2 regions of the Paenibacillus sp. 8b26 genome follow, and region 2 is predicted to be linked to the other one. Evidence: a T-box and tRNA genes for the amino acid it is inferred to sense, from the RefSeq annotation. Region 2 holds a T-box; the other holds one or more tRNA genes.
What was found. The T-box of region 2 lies ahead of argS (arginine--tRNA ligase). A T-box ahead of a tRNA ligase gene usually reads a tRNA of that ligase, here a tRNA-Arg.
Positions count from the first base shown of each region.

Region 1: it encodes a tRNA-Arg, which carries the amino acid that the T-box ahead of argS (arginine--tRNA ligase) is inferred to sense. The anticodon was not compared.

Region 1 is NZ_CP192445.1:4,081,449-4,085,681, reverse strand. Features, by position in the region: gene ppc (phosphoenolpyruvate carboxylase) at 1-1,040, opposite strand, end outside; tRNA gene ACQ4MX_RS18885 (tRNA-Gly) at 1,777-1,847, opposite strand; tRNA gene ACQ4MX_RS18880 (tRNA-Pro) at 1,857-1,930, opposite strand; tRNA gene ACQ4MX_RS18875 (tRNA-Arg) at 1,949-2,025, opposite strand; tRNA gene ACQ4MX_RS18870 (tRNA-Gly) at 2,031-2,105, opposite strand; tRNA gene ACQ4MX_RS18865 (tRNA-Leu) at 2,116-2,196, opposite strand; tRNA gene ACQ4MX_RS18860 (tRNA-Lys) at 2,208-2,283, opposite strand; tRNA gene ACQ4MX_RS18855 (tRNA-Gln) at 2,288-2,362, opposite strand; tRNA gene ACQ4MX_RS18850 (tRNA-Val) at 2,418-2,493, opposite strand; tRNA gene ACQ4MX_RS18845 (tRNA-Glu) at 2,505-2,576, opposite strand; tRNA gene ACQ4MX_RS18840 (tRNA-Thr) at 2,585-2,657, opposite strand; tRNA gene ACQ4MX_RS18835 (tRNA-Asn) at 2,663-2,735, opposite strand; rRNA gene rrf (5S ribosomal RNA) at 2,755-2,871, opposite strand; rRNA gene ACQ4MX_RS18825 (23S ribosomal RNA) at 3,006-4,233, opposite strand, start outside.
Region 2 is NZ_CP192445.1:764,456-779,704, forward strand. Features, by position in the region: gene ACQ4MX_RS03150 (ABC transporter ATP-binding protein) at 295-2,052, shown strand; gene ACQ4MX_RS03155 (ABC transporter ATP-binding protein) at 2,052-4,244, shown strand; gene ACQ4MX_RS03160 (S-layer homology domain-containing protein) at 4,355-5,323, opposite strand; gene argS (arginine--tRNA ligase) at 5,525-7,249, opposite strand; T-box leader at 7,309-7,563, opposite strand; gene ACQ4MX_RS03170 (four-helix bundle copper-binding protein) at 7,642-7,971, opposite strand; gene ACQ4MX_RS03175 (MogA/MoaB family molybdenum cofactor biosynthesis protein) at 8,234-8,749, shown strand; gene ACQ4MX_RS03180 (nicotinate phosphoribosyltransferase) at 8,820-10,283, opposite strand; gene ACQ4MX_RS03185 (cysteine hydrolase family protein) at 10,400-10,966, opposite strand; gene ACQ4MX_RS03190 (NUDIX domain-containing protein) at 11,034-11,822, opposite strand; gene ACQ4MX_RS03195 (PaaI family thioesterase) at 11,888-12,310, opposite strand; gene ACQ4MX_RS03200 (RicAFT regulatory complex protein RicA family protein) at 12,433-12,885, opposite strand; gene miaB (tRNA (N6-isopentenyl adenosine(37)-C2)-methylthiotransferase MiaB) at 12,969-14,522, opposite strand; gene pduL (phosphate propanoyltransferase) at 14,818-15,249, opposite strand, start outside.

The DNA of each region.
Region 1 (4,233 bases), 2.8 Mb from region 2:
TTGATGCGGTAAGGCTCTTTTTCGTTATGCCACACTTCCATCTTTTTAAGCGTAATATGGGTTCGGTCTTCCTCAATAGAAGCCAGCAAATCATCAGAGACACGTATAATGCTAGTGCTAAAGCTCAGATAACCCATAAATTCCTTCAGCGTGTGCTGATATTCTCTCAAAGCCAGCTTACGCTGCATACGTAACGTTTCCCAAGTAACATGAGCCGTAACAGACGGGTTGCCATCCCGGTCCCCCCCGATCCAGGAGCCAAATCTCAAATAGGTCGGAATATGCCATCTCTGCTCAGGATAATATTTGCCTAAACATCGTTCCAATTCTTGGTATACGTCAGGCAACACATGAAACAAAGTCTCATGAAAATAATACATCCCGTTTCTCACTTCGTCTAACACAGTCGGTTTGCGATCACGAAGTTCGTCTGTCTGCCATAGTGTAATCACTTCATTCAGCAGATTTTCCCGCACCTGTTCCCGCTCCCGCAAGGTAAGCATAGGATTATCCAACAGCATGACGTCCTCGGAAATGCGCTTGTGAATGTCCAATATCACCCGTCGCGTGGCTTCTGTAGGATGTGCGGTCATAACCAGCTCCAGTGAAAGCTCCTCCAACAGACTGCTAACGTCATCAGCCGAAAATCCACCCTGTTTAAGCTCCTGAACAGAACTTTCAATTGAACCACGTTGAACATCTTCACCAGCAGAATGCTCATAGTCCCGTTTGCGGCGGATACGATGATTTTGCTCGGCAATATTCACTAACTGAAAATAAATCGCAAACGCGCGAATAACCTGGTGACGAATGTCCGTATCCAGTCCGCTAACGATTTGTTTGAAATTCTCATACAACTCCGGCTGATACCCGGCACGTAACGATTTACTTGTCTCACGTATCTTTTCCACGATATCCAAAAGTTCGTTGCCACCCTGATGAACCAAAACCTCACCAAGAATATTCCCCAGAAAACGAACGTCCCGCCGTAGCAGATTGTTGGATTGGTTTTTGTTAGCGGTTAACGTAAGCTCAGTCATGCTTTTCCCCCCATCTGATCTGTTCACACCCAATACAGCCTTGTTGCAAAGGTACGTATACACACGAAATTTGACACTTTCTTAACATCATACAATAAAAACGCGTGAAAAGCTGCAAAATTTACAGTAAAAAGTCACGCTTTTTAAATACTTTTTTTGAGAATATATTGGTTTTTTATGCATAAAAATGAAATTTAATAAACCAAATCACTTTTATCGTCTAGATAAACATGAAACTTTATGCACAGGTATTATAAACAGCATGATTTTCAAAACAAAAAATCATGCATCATTATGTGCATATGTTTATGATTTGTTGACAAAGTAACCCCAATAAGCTTCTATCCACAAAGATATACACAAAACAGCCATAATTTCAATATTTCAGAGCAGTTTTTTTCATCCATACTCAGCTATACCCACATAAATAGAATACATTGTGTACAACTACGTACAGCAGCCTTAGAGTTATCCCCATGCAACCGTATCGTTAACGGTCATAGGATTCCTATATTGAAGGGATTTGATCACGAAATTAGCCTTACTACAGGAGAAAGGGATACATTAGAGGGGGAATTCGGGATCTGGGTGTTAAAGTACCTGGAGCCTATGTACAATATGCACAAGTCATCCCCAACTGTGCATGACAGGAGATTTTCGCAGTAACCTATACACAGAGAACGTTTATAATGTGGACAAAATAAAAAGAAGCCTCTCGGCTTCTAGGTAATCAGTAAGCGGGTGATGGGAATCGAACCCACGCTATCAGCTTGGAAGGCTGAAGTTCTACCATTGAACTACACCCGCAAATTAGTATCGGGATGACACGATTTGAACATGCGACCCCCTGGTCCCAAACCAGGTGCTCTACCAAGCTGAGCTACATCCCGACATATAATTTTAAAAAATGGCGCGCCCTGAGAGATTCGAACTCCCGGCCTTTTGATTCGTAGTCAAACGCTCTATCCAGCTGAGCTAAGGGCGCAAATATGGAGCGGACGACGGGAATCGAACCCGCGACCCTCGCCTTGGCAAGGCGATGCTCTACCGCTGAGCCACGTCCGCAAAAACAAGATGCGCGTGGAGGGACTTGAACCCCCACGTCAAAGACGCTAGATCCTAAGTCTAGTGCGTCTGCCAATTCCGCCACACGCGCATGTAATAAAATGGTGAGCCATGAAGGACTCGAACCTTCGACACCCTGATTAAAAGTCAGGTGCTCTACCAACTGAGCTAATGGCTCTTAATGGCTGGGGATATAGGATTTGAACCTATGCATGACGGAGTCAAAGTCCGTTGCCTTACCGCTTGGCTAATCCCCAATATGCATATGATTCACAATTCCCCAACATTTCAACCAGGTAAGAGGATGAAATATGGTGGAGGCTGAGGGGCTCGAACCCCCGACCCTCTGCTTGTAAGGCAGATGCTCTCCCAGCTGAGCTAAGCCTCCATACTATCCTATGACCCGTAGGGGAATCGAACCCCTGTTACCTCCGTGAAAGGGAGGTGTCTTAACCGCTTGACCAACGGGCCCTAACACAAGCTCTCAACCGGGTTCGAACCGGTGACCTCATCCTTACCATGGATGCACTCTACCTGCTGAGCTATGAGAGCAAAGGCTCCCCGAACAGGACTCGAACCTGTGACAACTCGATTAACAGTCGAGTGCTCTACCAACTGAGCTATCAGGGAATAGTAATCATAAGGATTTGCTTGGCGACGTCCTACTCTCCCAGGACCCTGCGGTCCAAGTACCATCGGCGCTGGAGGGCTTAACGGTCGTGTTCGGGATGGGTACGTGTGGAACCCCTCCGCTATCGCCACCAAACATGAATTTGTAAAACAAATTCTACCGTATGGGTATTCGGTTCATCACTAATCGTGTGAATGAATAGCCATGCGCTTTTCTTCAAGGTGTTACACCCTGAAAACTGGATCCGAAACTCCATTGCGTCCTATCCTTAGGATAAGCCCTCGACCGATTAGTATTGGTCAGCTCCATGCATTACTGCACTTCCACCCCCAACCTATCTACCTCGTCGTCTTCAAGGGGTCTTACTAATTGGGAAATCTCATCTTGAGGGGGGCTTCACGCTTAGATGCTTTCAGCGCTTATCCCTTCCGTACATAGCTACCCAGCGGTGCTCCTGGCGGAACAACTGGTACACCAGCGGTACGTCCATCCCGGTCCTCTCGTACTAAGGACAGCTCCTCTCAAATTTCCTACGCCCACGACAGATAGGGACCGAACTGTCTCACGACGTTCTGAACCCAGCTCGCGTACCGCTTTAATGGGCGAACAGCCCAACCCTTGGGACCTACTTCAGCCCCAGGATGCGATGAGCCGACATCGAGGTGCCAAACCTCCCCGTCGATGTGGACTCTTGGGGGAGATAAGCCTGTTATCCCCAGGGTAGCTTTTATCCGTTGAGCGATGGCCCTTCCATGCGGTACCACCGGATCACTAAGCCCGACTTTCGTCCCTGCTCGACTTGTAGGTCTCGCAGTCAAGCTCCCTTCTGCCTTTGCACTCTTCGAATGATTTCCAACCATTCTGAGGGAACCTTGGGACGCCTCCGTTACTCTTTAGGAGGCGACCGCCCCAGTCAAACTGCCCACCTGACACTGTCCTCGTACCGGATCACGGTACCAAGTTAGAACCTAGATACGATCAGGGTGGTATCCCAAGGATGCCTCCTCTCAAGCTGGCGCTCAAGTCTCTTAGGCTCCCACCTATCCTGTACAGATCGTACCCAAATTCAATATCAAGCTGCAGTAAAGCTCCATGGGGTCTTTCCGTCTTGTCGCGGGTAACCTGCATCTTCACAGGTATTAAAATTTCACCGGATCTCTCGTTGAGACAGCGCCCAAGTCGTTACGCCATTCGTGCGGGTCAGAATTTACCTGACAAGGAATTTCGCTACCTTAGGACCGTTATAGTTACGGCCGCCGTTTACTGGGGCTTCGGTTCATAGCTTCGCCCCGAAGGACTTACCACTCCCCTTAACCTTCCAGCACCGGGCAGGCGTCAGCCCGTATACTTCGCCTTGCGGCTTCGCACAGACCTGTGTTTTTGCTAAACAGTCGCTTGGGCCTTTTCACTGCGGCCCCCTCGGGCTATTCACCCTACCGAGGCACCCCTTCTCCCGAAGTTACGGGGTCATTTTGCCGAGTTCCTTAACGAGAGTTC
Region 2 (15,249 bases):
ACACAACAACTACATACCGGAGCATCTCCCCTGACGCATCCTTCGGAATTGAGCCATTCACGTTGTATGGTTTAATACGAGTGGCTGCCTGCGTTTGAGCAGTTTTTCAGTGGTGAGTGTGCTGAAAACATCTGCGCGCCATATGATATTGAGATTTAAGGCATATCGTCTGCGGACGGTATGCCTTTTTTGCGCCTGTTACCGGATTGAAGCTAGTAGTAGCAAGCCTTATTGTTTATTCAAAATGGCACAACAACTCTCGCATGAGCTTTTCATGAAAGGATGGGATTCCTCTTGTTTTCGGTACTCAAAAATTTAAGCTGGTTTTTTAAAAGAGAACGAAGCCGGTACTCGATTGGGCTGTTTTTGCTGATCGCCGTTGGCGTGCTGGAGCTTGCTCCGCCTAGGCTGCTAGGTAGCGCTATTGATGAGATCGTACGCGGTTCAATTTCATGGTCCTCGCTCTGGCATTATATTTTTTATATTTTAGGCATTCTTGCCGTCATCTACTACATTACGTACATATGGATGCACAAGCTGTTTGGTGGTGCCAATCTGGTGGAGCGCCTGTTGCGCACACGCTTTATGAACCATCTGCTGCGGATGACACCTCCATTTTTTGAACGCAATCGTACTGGTGACCTGATGGCTCGTGCTACGAACGACCTTCGCTCCGTCGCTAGTACTGCGGGCTTTGGCATGCTGACGCTAACTGACTCTACAGTTTACCTGAGCGTCGTGCTGGTCGCCATGGGCACCCTGATTAGCTGGAAGCTGACGCTGGCGGCGGTTCTGCCCCTTCCTTTTATCGCGCTGGCAATGAGCATTTACGGTAAAGCCGTTCACGAGCGTTACACGCTGGCACAGGATGCATTTGGCGATATGAACGACCAAGTGCTGGAATCCGTGGCAGGTATCCGGGTCATTCGCGCCTATGTACAGGAACGAATGGATGAAAAACGGTTCGCCGATATTACCGATGACGTATTTCGCAAAAATCTGGCGGTCGCCCGAATGGATGCTCTCTTCGAACCGACGATCCGCTTATGCGTAGGACTTAGCTATGTGATCGGACTTGGCTATGGTATTTATCTGGTATTTCATAACGATATCACGCTGGGTGAACTGGTATCCTTTAACATGTATCTGGGGATGATGATTTGGCCGATGTTTGCCATTGGCGAGCTGATCAACATTATGCAGCGCGGTAGCGCTTCCCTCGATCGGGTGAACGAAACTCTCCATGTGGAGCCGGACGTACAAGATGCAGCTCAGCCTGTAACGGTTAACCACCCCGAGTCCATTACGATGAAAGATGTTACCTTCCGCTATCCAACCTCATCTGTTGACAATCTGTTACATGTGAATTTAGAGCTGAAACGTGGAGAAACGCTAGGTGTCGTCGGCCGAACAGGCAGCGGGAAATCCACCCTGCTCAAACAGCTACTGCATGAATACCCGACGGGTAGCGGTGACATTTTAATCTCTGGCACTCGGCTGGAGGACATTGCTGTTGAACAACTGCACAGCTGGATCGGCTACGTGCCACAGGAGCAAATTCTGTTCTCCAAATCAGTGCGCGAGAACATTCAGTTCGGTAAACCGCGTGCAGATGATGACGACATCATGGAAGCGATCCGTACCGCAGCCTTTGATCAGGATTTAGGCACCTTGTCCGATGGACTGGATACACTCGTGGGAGAAAAAGGAATTGCCCTGTCCGGCGGCCAGAAGCAACGTGTTTCGCTGGCACGCGCCTTTATCGGCGATCCGGATATTCTGGTGCTAGACGATGCACTGTCCGCGGTCGATGCTCGAACAGAAGCACGTATTATTGATAATATCCGGCGTAAACGCTCGGGTAAAACAACTCTGATCTCCACCCACCGTCTCTCGGCTGTAGAACATGCAGACCGGATCGTCGTGCTGGAGCAAGGACGCATTATTGAGGAAGGAACCCACAACGAGCTGCTTCAGACGGACGGATGGTACCGTCAACAGTATGAACGGCAGCAAGTGGAATCTGTTCTGACCTCAGGGGAGGTATCCTAATGAAACCCAATATCGGTAAAAGGCTATTCCAGTATGCCCTGACGAGCAAAGTGGGCTTTATCGCCGCACTCATCGCGTTGGCTATCGGGGTAGGCGCTGAGCTGGCCGGACCCTTCATCGCCAAAACGATGATCGACGACCATATGCTCGCTATTGAAAAACCATTTTACGAGACAACTAGTGTGGACGGTACCGTAAGTTATGCCGGAACCCATTTTAAGCGTGAAGACCGCTTTGAGGCCGGGGAGCCCAAAGGGCGTGAAGCAAGGATTTTACAAGTTGGAAAATCCTTCGTATTTATTGATGGCTCGATACAGGTGGCTGACGGTAACCGCTCCTTTGCGAACGGCACGCTGACGGTGACACGCGGCTCCGACACCTTTCGCTATGATGCCAAGGCTTTGACAGCCGATGAGCTGTATAGCTTTTACAAGCCGGAAATGCCCGGTATCTTTCAACTGATTGGCTGGTATTGCTTTTTTCTGGTCATTTCGATCTTTGCTGAATTTGGCAAAACCTACTGGCTGCAATCCTCGGCCAACAAGGTTATTCAAAAGCTTCGGCTTGACCTCTACGCACACATTCAACGGCTGCCAGTTTACTTTTTTGACAATCTGCCCGCAGGTAAGGTCGTATCCCGTATTACGAATGACACAGAAGCGGTAAAAGATTTATTCGTGGCCGTACTGTCGAACTTCACTTCAGGTATTGTGACGATGGCCGGGGTATATGTCGCACTCTTTTTGCTGGACTTCAGACTGGGTCTGATCTCTCTGTTCATTGTACCGCTACTGATCTTGTGGATTGTACTGTACCGCAAAGTCGCCACCCGCTTTAATACGATTATTCGGTCCCGACTCAGTGAGATTAATGCAATTATCAACGAATCTATTCAAGGGATGTCCATTATTCGCGTGTTCCGGCACCAGAAACAAACGCAACATGAGTTTGAAGAACTGAACGATGATTATATGAAGCATCAGAATAAAATGCTGAATTTGAACGCCTTCACTTCACACAATCTGGTTAATGTGCTGAGAAATCTTGCCTTTGCCGTCGTGTTGTGGTATTTCGGAGCCGAGGCGCTTGGCACGACTGGCAGTGCTGTATCACTAGGCGTACTATACGCCTTCGTCGATGTACTGGGACGACTGTTCCAACCGATGACTGGTATGGTCAACCAGCTTGCAGTGCTGGATGCTTCAATCGTATCCTCGGGACGGGTATTTGAACTGATGGATGAAACCGGAGAACAGGTAACAGACGGCACGATGCCGCGTTACAAAGGTCTGGTGGAGTTCGACGACGTAACCTTTGCCTACAAAAAGGATGCTGTCCTTAAACATATTTCCTTTACTGCACATCCCGGCCAAACGGTTGCTCTCGTCGGACATACCGGATCAGGCAAAAGCTCGATTATTAACCTGCTGTTCCGGTTTTATGATCCGCAAAAAGGAACGATCACCATTGACGGAACCTCTGTCAAGGACATTCCGAAGCAGTGGCTACGCCATCATATGGGAATCGTTCTTCAAGATCCATATTTGTTTACAGGTACAGTAGCCTCCAATGTAAGTCTGGGAGATAGCCGGATTACCAGAGAACAGGTGAACAAAGCACTGTGTGATGTTGGGGCTGACAAACTGCTGGCCCACTTGCCACAAGGCTTTGACGAGCCAGTGATCGAAAAAGGAAGTACTTTATCAGCCGGGCAGCGTCAGCTCATTTCCTTCGCCCGCGCGTTGGCCTTTGATCCGGCGATTCTGATTCTCGATGAAGCTACTGCCAATATTGACACTGAAACCGAGGCGCTTATCCAATCTGCGCTGGAGGTGCTCAAGAAAGGGCGTACTACCTTCATCATTGCTCACCGTCTGTCGACCATCCGCAGTGCGGACCAAATTCTGGTGCTGCATCGGGGTGAGATTGTCGAACGCGGTAACCATGACGAACTCATGGCTCACGGCGGTCGTTACTTCCAGATGTATCAGCTCCAGTCAGGAACAGCGGGAACAGATATAAATGCATCCTCTACTGCATCGTCGGAACAGGAAGCTTTGCTTGCAGAGCAAACTGTTGTTGCAGCAGGAGCTGCGACTTCTGAAAAAGCCGATACCCGAGCAGGTACCAGCTCCTTGCAAAAACCGGGCACAGGTCAAAACGGGCCTGGCTTGGCTGGAGGAAGCGCATAAAAAAAGCCCACAAAGATGCATAAAAAAACAGCAAGTCTCCAGATAAATACAATGGAGGCTTGCTGTTTTACTTTTTTCTAAACACATGCTTCGTGTGTAGGCTACAACTATTATTGGGCTACCGAGGTGCCTGGTCCTGTAGGAGGAAAAACGGTTCCCTCTACTGCCTTTATCGTAACTTTATACTTGCTGTCCACCAGGGTACTGGTTTGGGTATCCGTAATGACCTGGATATTCATTTCCCCCGGCTTTGGACTTGTCAACTTGTAGTAAATCACTGCATTGGCGTCATCTACATAGTCGATATGATCCACTTCAATACCGTAACCGGGATTGGGTGCCTGGAACCGGGTTAATGTTACCTTATTCTGTTGGTCATTCACCTTCTCTACGCTCATACTAATACCATTTTGCTGGCCCTGATCTGAAGGCTCAGCCGGATTTTCTGGAGTAGATTCAATCGGTTTATGATTTCGCACAAATTCGGATGCATTATAGACCATCTCTGCTGCCTCCATTCGGGTTACCTTACGTTCCGGATTAAAGTTGCTCTTTTCATCTAATTTTGCAATTTTGGTCAACAGCAGGAACTGAACCGCTTCGCTTGAATCTTGGTCCAACTTCTTACCATCCGCCACATTAATGTACATGCGGACTGTTGGATATTCTCCGGTTGCACTAACCGCTTTGTACAGTATATTCGCGAATTGTTCTCTTGTCATCTGCGTGCTTGGATCAATATCCGGTGACAAAGGAATTTGGTGTTGAGCCGCAATCCGGTAAGACTTGGCATACCATGCCGAAGACGGAATATTTGCGAAGGAACCCGTCGTGAAATCCGGCATAACCTGAAGATCCATCGCATTAACGACCAAATGCACCCCTTGTGCATACGTAAGTGATTGATCAGGCGCAAACTTATCCTTGGTAATGCCCTGAATAATCCCTTTGTTCTGAAGCGAACTTACAATCTTCTCCTGCTCGCTTCCTTTTATATCACTAAAGGCAGAAGCTGACGTAGCCACTGCCAACGAACAGATCACGAGCAAAGCTGCTGCCACGCTTTTGTTTTTTTTCATGAGATGCACCTCCAGATTTACTATGTTTCTATACTTATCGACGCAATACTATCAACAAATGTTTCAGATACTCCAAAATTGATTGTAAAAAAGCTTACGATACTTACAGTTAGTGTAACCAGTTTAACTCTTTTCTGCTCACGTCCTAGGCTACATTCTAAGGATACTCACTTTGCGGGCATTTTTCCTCAGGCCATTTGGCTACATCCGATAGGGTGCTTTCAGACCAAGAAGTTGCAGCGTATGTGCCAGAATATCAGCAGTTTGTTCAGCCAACTGAATGCGCCACGGCCCACCATCGACAATCCGTTCCTTGGCGTAAAAGCGGTTGAACGCCTGCGCCGTATCCAGCGCAAACCTCGCGATAACCGAAGGTTCCAGTTGCCGAGCCGCACGCACCAGTTGACCCTGATAACGAACCAGTTGCTTAAGCAGCGCCCAGCCTGCATCCCCCAGCATTTCATCTGATGTATACGTTGAATCAGGTGCATGACGTTCCCCCGCGGGAACATCTATACTAGAACCAGCCAACGTACCAGTGCCAGCATGAGCTTTTTCCAAAAGACTGCGTATACGAGCATGGGTATACTGTACATAAGGCCCTGTCTCACCTTCAAAGGTTAACGCGTCTTCCAGTGAGAAATCTACTTCGTTCAGGCGGTTATTTTTTAAGTCGCCAAAAATGATCGCCCCGATGCCGACATCCTCGGCTATTTCCTGTTGATCCTGTAAATTGGGATTCTTCTGAGTGATGATAGATAGAGCGCGGGCTACCGCTTCATCCAGCACCTCCTCCAGCTTCACGACTTTGCCGCGTCTTGTGGACATTTTTTTACCTGCAAAATGCATCAGACCAAACGGCACGTGCTCACACTGCTCCGCCCACGTCTCCCCTGCACGCTTTAGCACCTCAAACACCTGCCGGAAATGCAACTGCTGCTCTCCACCTACCACGTACAGCAACCGATCAGCTTTCATAACCTCATGACGATAAATCGCCGTAGCCAAATCACGTGTCGGGTAGATGGTAGTCCCATCCTTTTTCAAGATCAGACAAGGCGGCAGTCCTTTATCCTCCAAACGCACCACAAGCGCACCTTCACTTTCCTCCAGCAAACCTTTCGTCCTTAATTGGGCAACAACCGCCTGCATTTTATCATTGTAAAAGCTCTCTCCCAGCACATGGTCGAATGTAATGTTCAGACGCTGATACATGCGATCAAATTCACGCAGGCTGACTTCAACAAAAAACTCCCATAGTCGCTGAGCCTCGGTATCTCCATGCTCCAGACGGCGGAACCATTCTCGACCTTCGTCCTCCAAAGACGGGTCATGCTCGACTTCCTCATGAAAACGCACGTACAGCTTCAGCGATTCCCCAATCGGATCCTGCTGTAGCTGCTCCTCATTTCCCCATCTTTTATAAGCCGCAATTTGCTTACCAAACTGTGTTCCCCAATCCCCCAGATGATTCACACTAACCGGAACATACCCCGTTTCCCCGAGAATGCGGTACAGTGCAGCGCCGATAACAGTAGAGCGAAGATGACCGATACCAAACGGTTTGGCAATATTGGGTGAAGACATATCAATCACTACCCGCTGTCCGTGTCCAAGAACTGGCTTGAAAAATTCGGGTTTGTTTAATTCAGCCAGCATCAGTGGAATATGAACGGAACGCCCCAGTGTTATATTGACATAGGCTCCTGGTGCCGATGCAGTCAGTCCTTCCTTACGGGATATGGTCTCCGCCAGTTCCAACGCAATTTGCTGCGGAGCCTTCCTAAACTTTTTAGCCAGCAAAAAACAGGGAAACGCTACATCCCCCCATTCCGGCTGTGGCGGTACCTCCAATAAAGAGGAAATCTCCTTTTCCTCCAAGCCCGTATGGGCAGAAATAGCCTGAGTAGCGATCGATAACAGCATGGCTTTCTCTCCTTTTTTCATTAGAATCTAACAAAAAAAGCTCCCGCCTCTTGAATTATTCAAGAGACGAGAACTTCAATATCCCCGCGGTACCACTCTTCGTAAATCGGATTGTGCAATGAACTATGCATAATCGCCGATTTCACTCTAATGACAAATAACGGTGTCTGCCGGGCTGAACTACTAACGGAACTCCGTGTTGGAACAACCGTCTCCCGGGTGCGCTTCACGTTGGGCCTCATACCGGCTTCCACCTTTTCCGGCTCGCTGTAATGATATGGCTCCCCTGCTACTCTCCCGTTCCAAGACGTTAATTCCCATCATTATACAAACCTATCCTGTAGAAAGCAATGTTTTATTTTCTGTTCAGGCGCTGACTCGATTATATGTAATTACACAGCCACCATTTGGCGGCATGCCTGAACACAACGGCGGCAGGCTTCTGCACATTGCTTGCAATGCTCATGGGCGTGCTTACCGCATTCAGCAGCACATACTTCACAGGCTTTGGCACACAGCTCACAAATTTGCTCGGCAAATTCCGTTCCGCGTTCCAGCATTTGAGCGGCAAACCCGCATATTTCTGCACATTCCCGGCTCACTCGAATACACTCGCGCAGCATAGCCAAATCATATTCCTTCAAGCTCGCCACATAACTGACGTTGCAAGCGTTCATACATGCCAGGCAAGCATCCACGCATTGTTGGTATGAATGTTTCATAATACATTACCTCCCTGTTGTGACCCTGCTGTATTATTACCCGCCGACAATTGAGATTAATCAACCGTTGTTCACGCTTTCATCAATAACCAAACAAAAAATCCTGACTTATGTAAGGAAGTGTACTATATTCCAATCCATCCGTGCAAGGGAATAAATCACACCGCTTCCTCGTGTCCACTATTGACTTGCATACCCGCGATCATTCCTCTATTGTAAAAAAAGAGTATGTCTAACCATAGATTGAGGAGTGAGCACTGCAATGAATATATCTTCTGTAGAGGAGCATCGACTGGAGGCCCCGCAGCAGGTTAGCTGCATGGTTGTAACCGTCTCCGACACCCGTACCGTAGAGACAGATACCGGAGGACGCCTATTGATGGATTTGCTGGAAACGAACGGCTATCAGGTAGCCCGATATGTTATCGTCAAAGATGACTTTGACGGCATCCGGCAGCTCGTATCCGAAGCCGCTGAACGCGATGACATTGAGGCTGTACTTTTGACAGGCGGCACCGGTATTTCCCCGCGTGATACCACATTTGAAGCCGTATCCTCTCTGCTGGATAAGGAACTGCCCGGATTCGGGGAAATCTTCCGTTATTTAAGCTTTGCTGAGGATATAGGTTCAGCAGCGATATTGAGTCGTGCTGTGGCTGGCACCGTGGGCCGGACAGCCGTATTTTCTATGCCAGGCTCGCGTGGAGCCGTCCGTTTGGCGATGGAGCGCATTATTATACCTGAGCTGCGGCATGTCATGAGGGAGATTTACAAATAACACACAGATTTCCCTCTCACGCTCTGAAACACAAAGAGGCACCCCATCATTTGCAGGGTGCCTCTTAAAACTATTCCTTTTCTTCCACTTCTGGCTGCATATAGCTGTCGATCAGCTTTTGTTTCAGCCCCCATACCTTTTCACTGAGATTTACACGGTAAATTTCCGGGTTCAGCTTCCGCAAATATTCCGGCCAGAACAGTTGCAGCTGGGAAGTATGGTATGCGCGAATTTCATCCAGCCCGGGAAGCTCATACACTTTCTGCCCATTTACGAAAATAGGCTCCAGCATCGGAACTGCCTCGTAATTTTCCACATACTTCTTCATATACGGATGCAGCGGGTTAAAGAGTTTCAGCCGCTTTCCATTGCGCGGACGATCTTCGTCCGGAAAAGAAATATAATCGGCGACAGCTCTCCCTTTCTTCTTATCTATAATACGATATACATCCTTCTTGCCCGGTGTGGAAACCTTTTCCGGGTTACCCGAAATTTTAATCGTCGGCAGCATTTCGCCTTCTACTTCCCGTTCGACCAGCTTGTACACCCCGCCCAAAGAAGGTTGATCCGAAGCTGTAATGAGCTGTGTCCCCACACCCCATACATCGATACGCGCACCTTGGGCCTTTAAGTTGAAAATCGTATTTTCATCCAAATCATTGGAGGCTACAATTTGTACGTAATCCAAGCCTTCAGCATCCAGCATTTCCCGCGCCTGAATGGACAAATAGGCTAAGTCACCACTATCCAGGCGGATTGAATTCATACGTTTGCCCTGGCTCTCCAGCATCTTCGCTGTCCGAATCGCATGGGGAACGCCGCTCTCCAGCGTATCAAAGGTGTCCACCAACAGTGTGACCTGATCCGGTAAAACCTTCGCATACACGTCAAAAGCCTCCTGCTCACTCATAAAGGTCTGCACCCAGGAATGAGCATGTGTTCCCTTGGTCGGAATACCAAAGTGCTCACCTGCCAGCATATTAGAAGTTGCGTCAAAGCCCGCTACATAAGCTGCCCGTGCTCCCCAAATCGCCGCATCTGCTTCCTGCGCCCGCCGTGTTCCAAATTCCAGCAGCGTATCTCCGCTTGCCACCTGCTTGATGCGCGACGCCTTCGTCGCAATCAGCGTTTGGTAGTTCATAAAATTCAACAACGCTGTCTCAACCAGTTGTGTTTCCATAATCGTTCCTTCGACGCGTACCAGAGGCTCATTCGGAAAAACAAGCGCCCCTTCTTTCATCGAATGAACGGTTCCGCCAAACCTAAACTGGCGCAATGCCTCCAGAAACATGGGATCATACTTCTCCTCTTGCTCTGAGAGGTAACGGATATCCTCCTCTGTAAAGCGCAGATTTGCAATATAATTCACAATGCGTTCCAGACCTGCGAACACCGCATATCCATTGCCAAAAGGCAGCTTGCGAAAATATGCCTCAAACACAGCTTTGCGCTGGTGACTTCCGTTCACCCAGTGGGCGTACATCATATTAATTTGATATTTATCTGTATGTAATGCGAGGCTCGTTGACTGCATCGTAATCATCCTCTCTGACTGTCCCCGGTTTTGCAGCGGCGTACCGCCTTGTCCATCCGTCAGCAATATCCGACTCCATTCTGTTATCGGATATTGCTGCACAATCGTTAAGTTATTTACTTCTTCTGGCGTAAAATCGTATCCTCAGCCGACCATACGTCGGCTCCGAGACTGCCCTGAAAATGACCCAAAGCCCAATCATGTCCGGCCTGATTAAAGCTCGCCACAGCGTCCTTGTATACCGTAATCGCAAAACCTTTGTTATAAGCGTCTACAGCCGTATGCAGTACACATATATCCGTACACACACCGATCAAATGAACTTCCGTAATACCTCGTTCACGCAACCTGAGTTCCAGATCCGTGCCAGCGAAGGCGCTGTATCGTGTTTTATCCATCCAATAGATGGAATCACTCTGTGTAGCATAGAGGTTATGGAGCTTGCCATACAGATCTCGTCCCCCGGTTCCACGAATATTATGTGGAGGAAACAGCTTGCTTTCCGGGTGATAAATATCATTTTCCTCATGCAGGTCCACTGCCATTACGACAAAGTCCCCTTGATCCACATAGGCCTGCGTAATGGCTGCCATCCGTTCATCCAGCTCTATTGCCGGTTGTCCAACAGGCAGACTGCCGTCCACAAAATCATTCGTATAATCAATAACAATCAATGCCTTCATCGTTCAGTCAGCTCCTTCATCCTCAAGTTGGGGAGTGTGCATTCTTTACGTGACCTACTACAATACATTAGGTGTAGATAGACAACCGCGGCACCCTGTCACTAAAACGATAAAGCTGTGCAGGTCTCTGTGAATACTGATTGGAGCTGAGCGGTTTGCCGTTCTCGTCCCGTACCTCTTCCAATATTCCCTGTCTGCTGCGAGTCGACGTTATTTTGCGAATAAAGTTCGGCTCTTCGAAATCCGGTACGACACTTTGAATGACCTGATACAGCTCGCCCAATGTAAAATGCAGAGGCAAAAACTGCTTGGCTATCGTCGTCTGGAGCATTTGCAACTGAATCTTCCGGTAGGCATCCACAATAATGTCCCGGTGGTCAAACGCCAGCTCTAATTCCTCCAGCGCTTCACGGATCGTGAACAGCCCAACCTCGGAAGCATCATCCGCCGCTTGCCGCTGCTCCAGCATCCATTCCTCTACCAGTGCAAAAAACGCATGCGATATAATCCACCCGCGCGGATCACGCCCAGGTCCACTATACACACCTAGGTACTCCAGATGGCCGCCGTCCACGCCGGTTTCCTCTAACAGCTCGCGCTTGGCAGCTCCATAAATGGATTCATCTTCCTGACAAAAGCCCCCAGGCAACGCCCAACGTCCGGCAAACGGCCAACTACGACGCTTGATAAGCATTACCTTCAGCTCACGAATCGGCAACGTCTTTGTCACCGTCTTGCGCTCCCGCTTGGTTAAGGTGAACATGACGATATCTGCCGGAGCACCATCCGGGGTGCGATATTTCTTAATGTTATACGACGCCTTCTGCGTCTCTTCGTTTATACGTTCGTTATCCATTGGCATCACCACATTATATCGTTTTGATAAATTCATTATGACATAATAAAAAGTTTTGTCAAGCTTCAGGCCTTATCCAAATGATCTGGTTGTTTACGCAATACCCGGAATGTCGCCGTAGCCATGCAGCCGAGCGTTCCTTCACTATTCTTCACTTCCGCCTCAGTCGTTATAGTACGCCCCCCTTGATGGAGAATTCGTGCCTTAACCTCCAATCGCCCTTGTTTCATCGCTGACAAAAAATGAACGTTCAGATTTGTCGTCACACATAATTCCATATTGCGTGAAACCATGCTCACCATCCCCATCGCCTGATCCATCAATGTTGTGAGTACGCCACCATGAACAATACCCACCACGTTGGTATGTTGTGGTCCAGCCTGTAAAGCGATATGTACCTCTTTTGCATCAGCTTCGATCAATTCACAGCCCAAATACTCCCAAAATGTATTTACTTCACCCTCTACCAAACTACGCAAAATATCCATTTCCTAGCCTTCATCCTTTCTATGATGTCCTATTTACTCTTGAAGTCTGGCACAGTACGTATCATTACAAGTTACTCCTGAAAAAAAGGCGTGGAGGCTGAGCCTCCACACCATACATCATTCTAGTCACTGCAATTGGAGGAAGAAGTACTTTTTCCCTCTTCTACATTCACCTTTTCGGCAACTGTATCACGAATCGCCATGATAACCATTTGCAGCAACTCATTAATTTCCACCTGGCTTTGTTGAAACTCCGTTACAATCGGAATACCGTCAAGCTCTTCTTGAAGCTCCTGAAGCTCGACCTCTATTTTGGCAATCATCGTCTGATTCTTCAAGGATTCGAAGGCCACAATTTCCTTTTGCTTTTTCTTCATCGCTGCAATCAGATGCTGGATGCGCTCATGATCGCGGATTTTGTCTTCTGCTTTCCGAAATACCTGCACTTCCTCACTGTTGCCCAAAATACCCGCCAACTCTTGGGCTTTCGCCAATATCATATCGCGATTGACCAAATGATCATGCTGGCGCGCCGTCGGTTGATGCTCTGACTGTTGCAACCGCTCCTCTGTCACTGTCCATCGCTCCTTTTCTCACTTATACGGTCGTACATACAACTCATATTTGATCCACATGCAAACCTTGCTACGCTATTTTGTTAACCGTTAACCGTCACGGCAGTTTGAACCAAATCACCCTGGATGTAAAAGGTCATAGGCTCCGTAATTTTCACCTGCACAAAGGTACCGATTAGATTCTTGGAGCCTTCAAAATGCACCAGCTTATTGGAACGGGTCCGGCCGGCAAGCACCTCGCTGTTATTTTTGCTCTCGCCTTCCACCAGCACCTCAACCACTTCGCCACGCAGTCTACCATTAAAGCGGAGGCTGTTTTCGTTCACCACATTGTTTAAACGCTGGAGACGCTCTTTTTTGACCGACATAGGAACATTATCTTCCATGGACGCGGCTGGCGTACCTTCACGTGGAGAATAAATAAAGGTGTAGGCAAAGTCGTAACCGACCTCGCGCACGAGAGAAACGGTATCTTCAAACTGTTCGTCCGTTTCGCCTGGAAAACCTACGATAATATCCGTTGTCAGCGAAGCATGCGGAACAGCCGCTTTGATCTTCGCCGCCAGCTCCAGAACGCGCTCACGTGTATATTTTCGGTTCATTTTCTTCAATATATCCGTATTGCCGGATTGAACAGGCAGATGGATATGCTCCACCAAATTGCCGCCCTTACCGAGCACTTCAACCAAGTGGTCATCAAAATCACGCGGATGTGATGTTGTAAAACGTACACGCGGAATATCAATCTTACGCATATCGTCCATCAGATCCCCGAATCTGTAATTCATATCCTTCAAATCCTTACCATAGGCATTGACGTTCTGACCCAGCAAGGTAATTTCCTTAAAGCCCTGGCGTGCCAGATCCCGTACCTCAGCAATGACATCCTCGGGCCGACGGCTTCTTTCCTTACCGCGTGTGAAGGGAACAATGCAATAGGTGCAAAATTTATCACAGCCGTACATAATATTTACCCAAGCCCGCATACCCTCGCGCTTCTTCGGCAGGTTTTCGATAATGTCGCCTTCCTTGGACCACACCTCGACCACCATTTCTTTGCTGAAGAGTGCTTCCTTAACGAGCTGCGGCAAGCGGTGAATATTATGGGTACCAAAAATCATGTCGACAAAACCGTGCTTTTGCAAAATCCGGTTGACGACACTTTCTTCCTGCGACATGCATCCACACACGCCAAGCAGCATACCTGGCTTCTCTGTTTTGAGATGCTTGAGGTGACCCAGCTCACCAAATACTTTGTCCTCAGCATTTTCACGGATCGCACATGTATTCAGCAAGATGATGTCCGCTTCCTTACGATCCTCTGTCGCCTGATAACCCATTTGTTCCAGCAATCCTTTAATCGTTTCGGAATCATGCTCGTTCATCTGGCAACCGAATGTGTACACGATGTAATGCTTTCCCTCGCCGATATGCTTCAGCTCATCCGGAACTGCATTATCGTACAATACCTGTACATCCTCTTTACCGCGTTGCTTTTCTTTTCTATGATTCGGCTCCGCCATAATATTGATCTCACGTCCGCGAATGCGGATCTTCTTGCTGTGCTCATCCTGAGAAATGATCTTTGCATCCGAGAAATCAAAATATTTGGAGTAATCTTTCGTTTCCTTGGCCATTCCTTTGGTCACTCCTTACACCATCTATTTCACACCAATTACGTTTTTACCGTATCTTAGCATATGGATAAATCTCTTTTAAACCCGTAAAAACTCCTTTGAAAAAGGCATTACACTAAATTATAGCATGATTTATAAGTCATCGCCATATATCCCCGTGAACGCCAATTGGTTACGCAGTGAATCTAATGTCCATAATTTTATAGGTAACCCTTTTGAGAATCCTTAGTATGTAAAAAAGCCCGACTCTTTAGCAAGAATCGGACCCTTAGCCTTTCAGCATTATATACGTATATTAGTCTACGATTTCAGCGTTGTCACCGTTTTTCACACCGGCTCCGTTCGCTTCATCTGTATCAATGTGCATATCCAAAGCAAAAGAATCGGACACACGCGCAAGAACATTTTCAAATACAAGACCACGTTCGCCGCCGACGCGTACTTTCAGCAACTGCTTGTCCTTAATGTCCCATTTCGCTGCATCAGATGTATGGAAATGAATATGACGAGCAGCTACGATTACACCCTCTTGCAGTTCCACTTCTCCGGCTGGTCCTTTTACTGTGATTCCTGGTGTACCGTCAATACTGCCAGATTCGCGTACAGGTGCTTTTACCCCAATAGCAAAGGAATCTGTGCGAGAGATTTCAAGCTGGGAAGCCGGACGAGCGGGTCCCAAAATACGAACCTTATCAAATTGGCCCTTAGAACCAATTACGGCTACCGT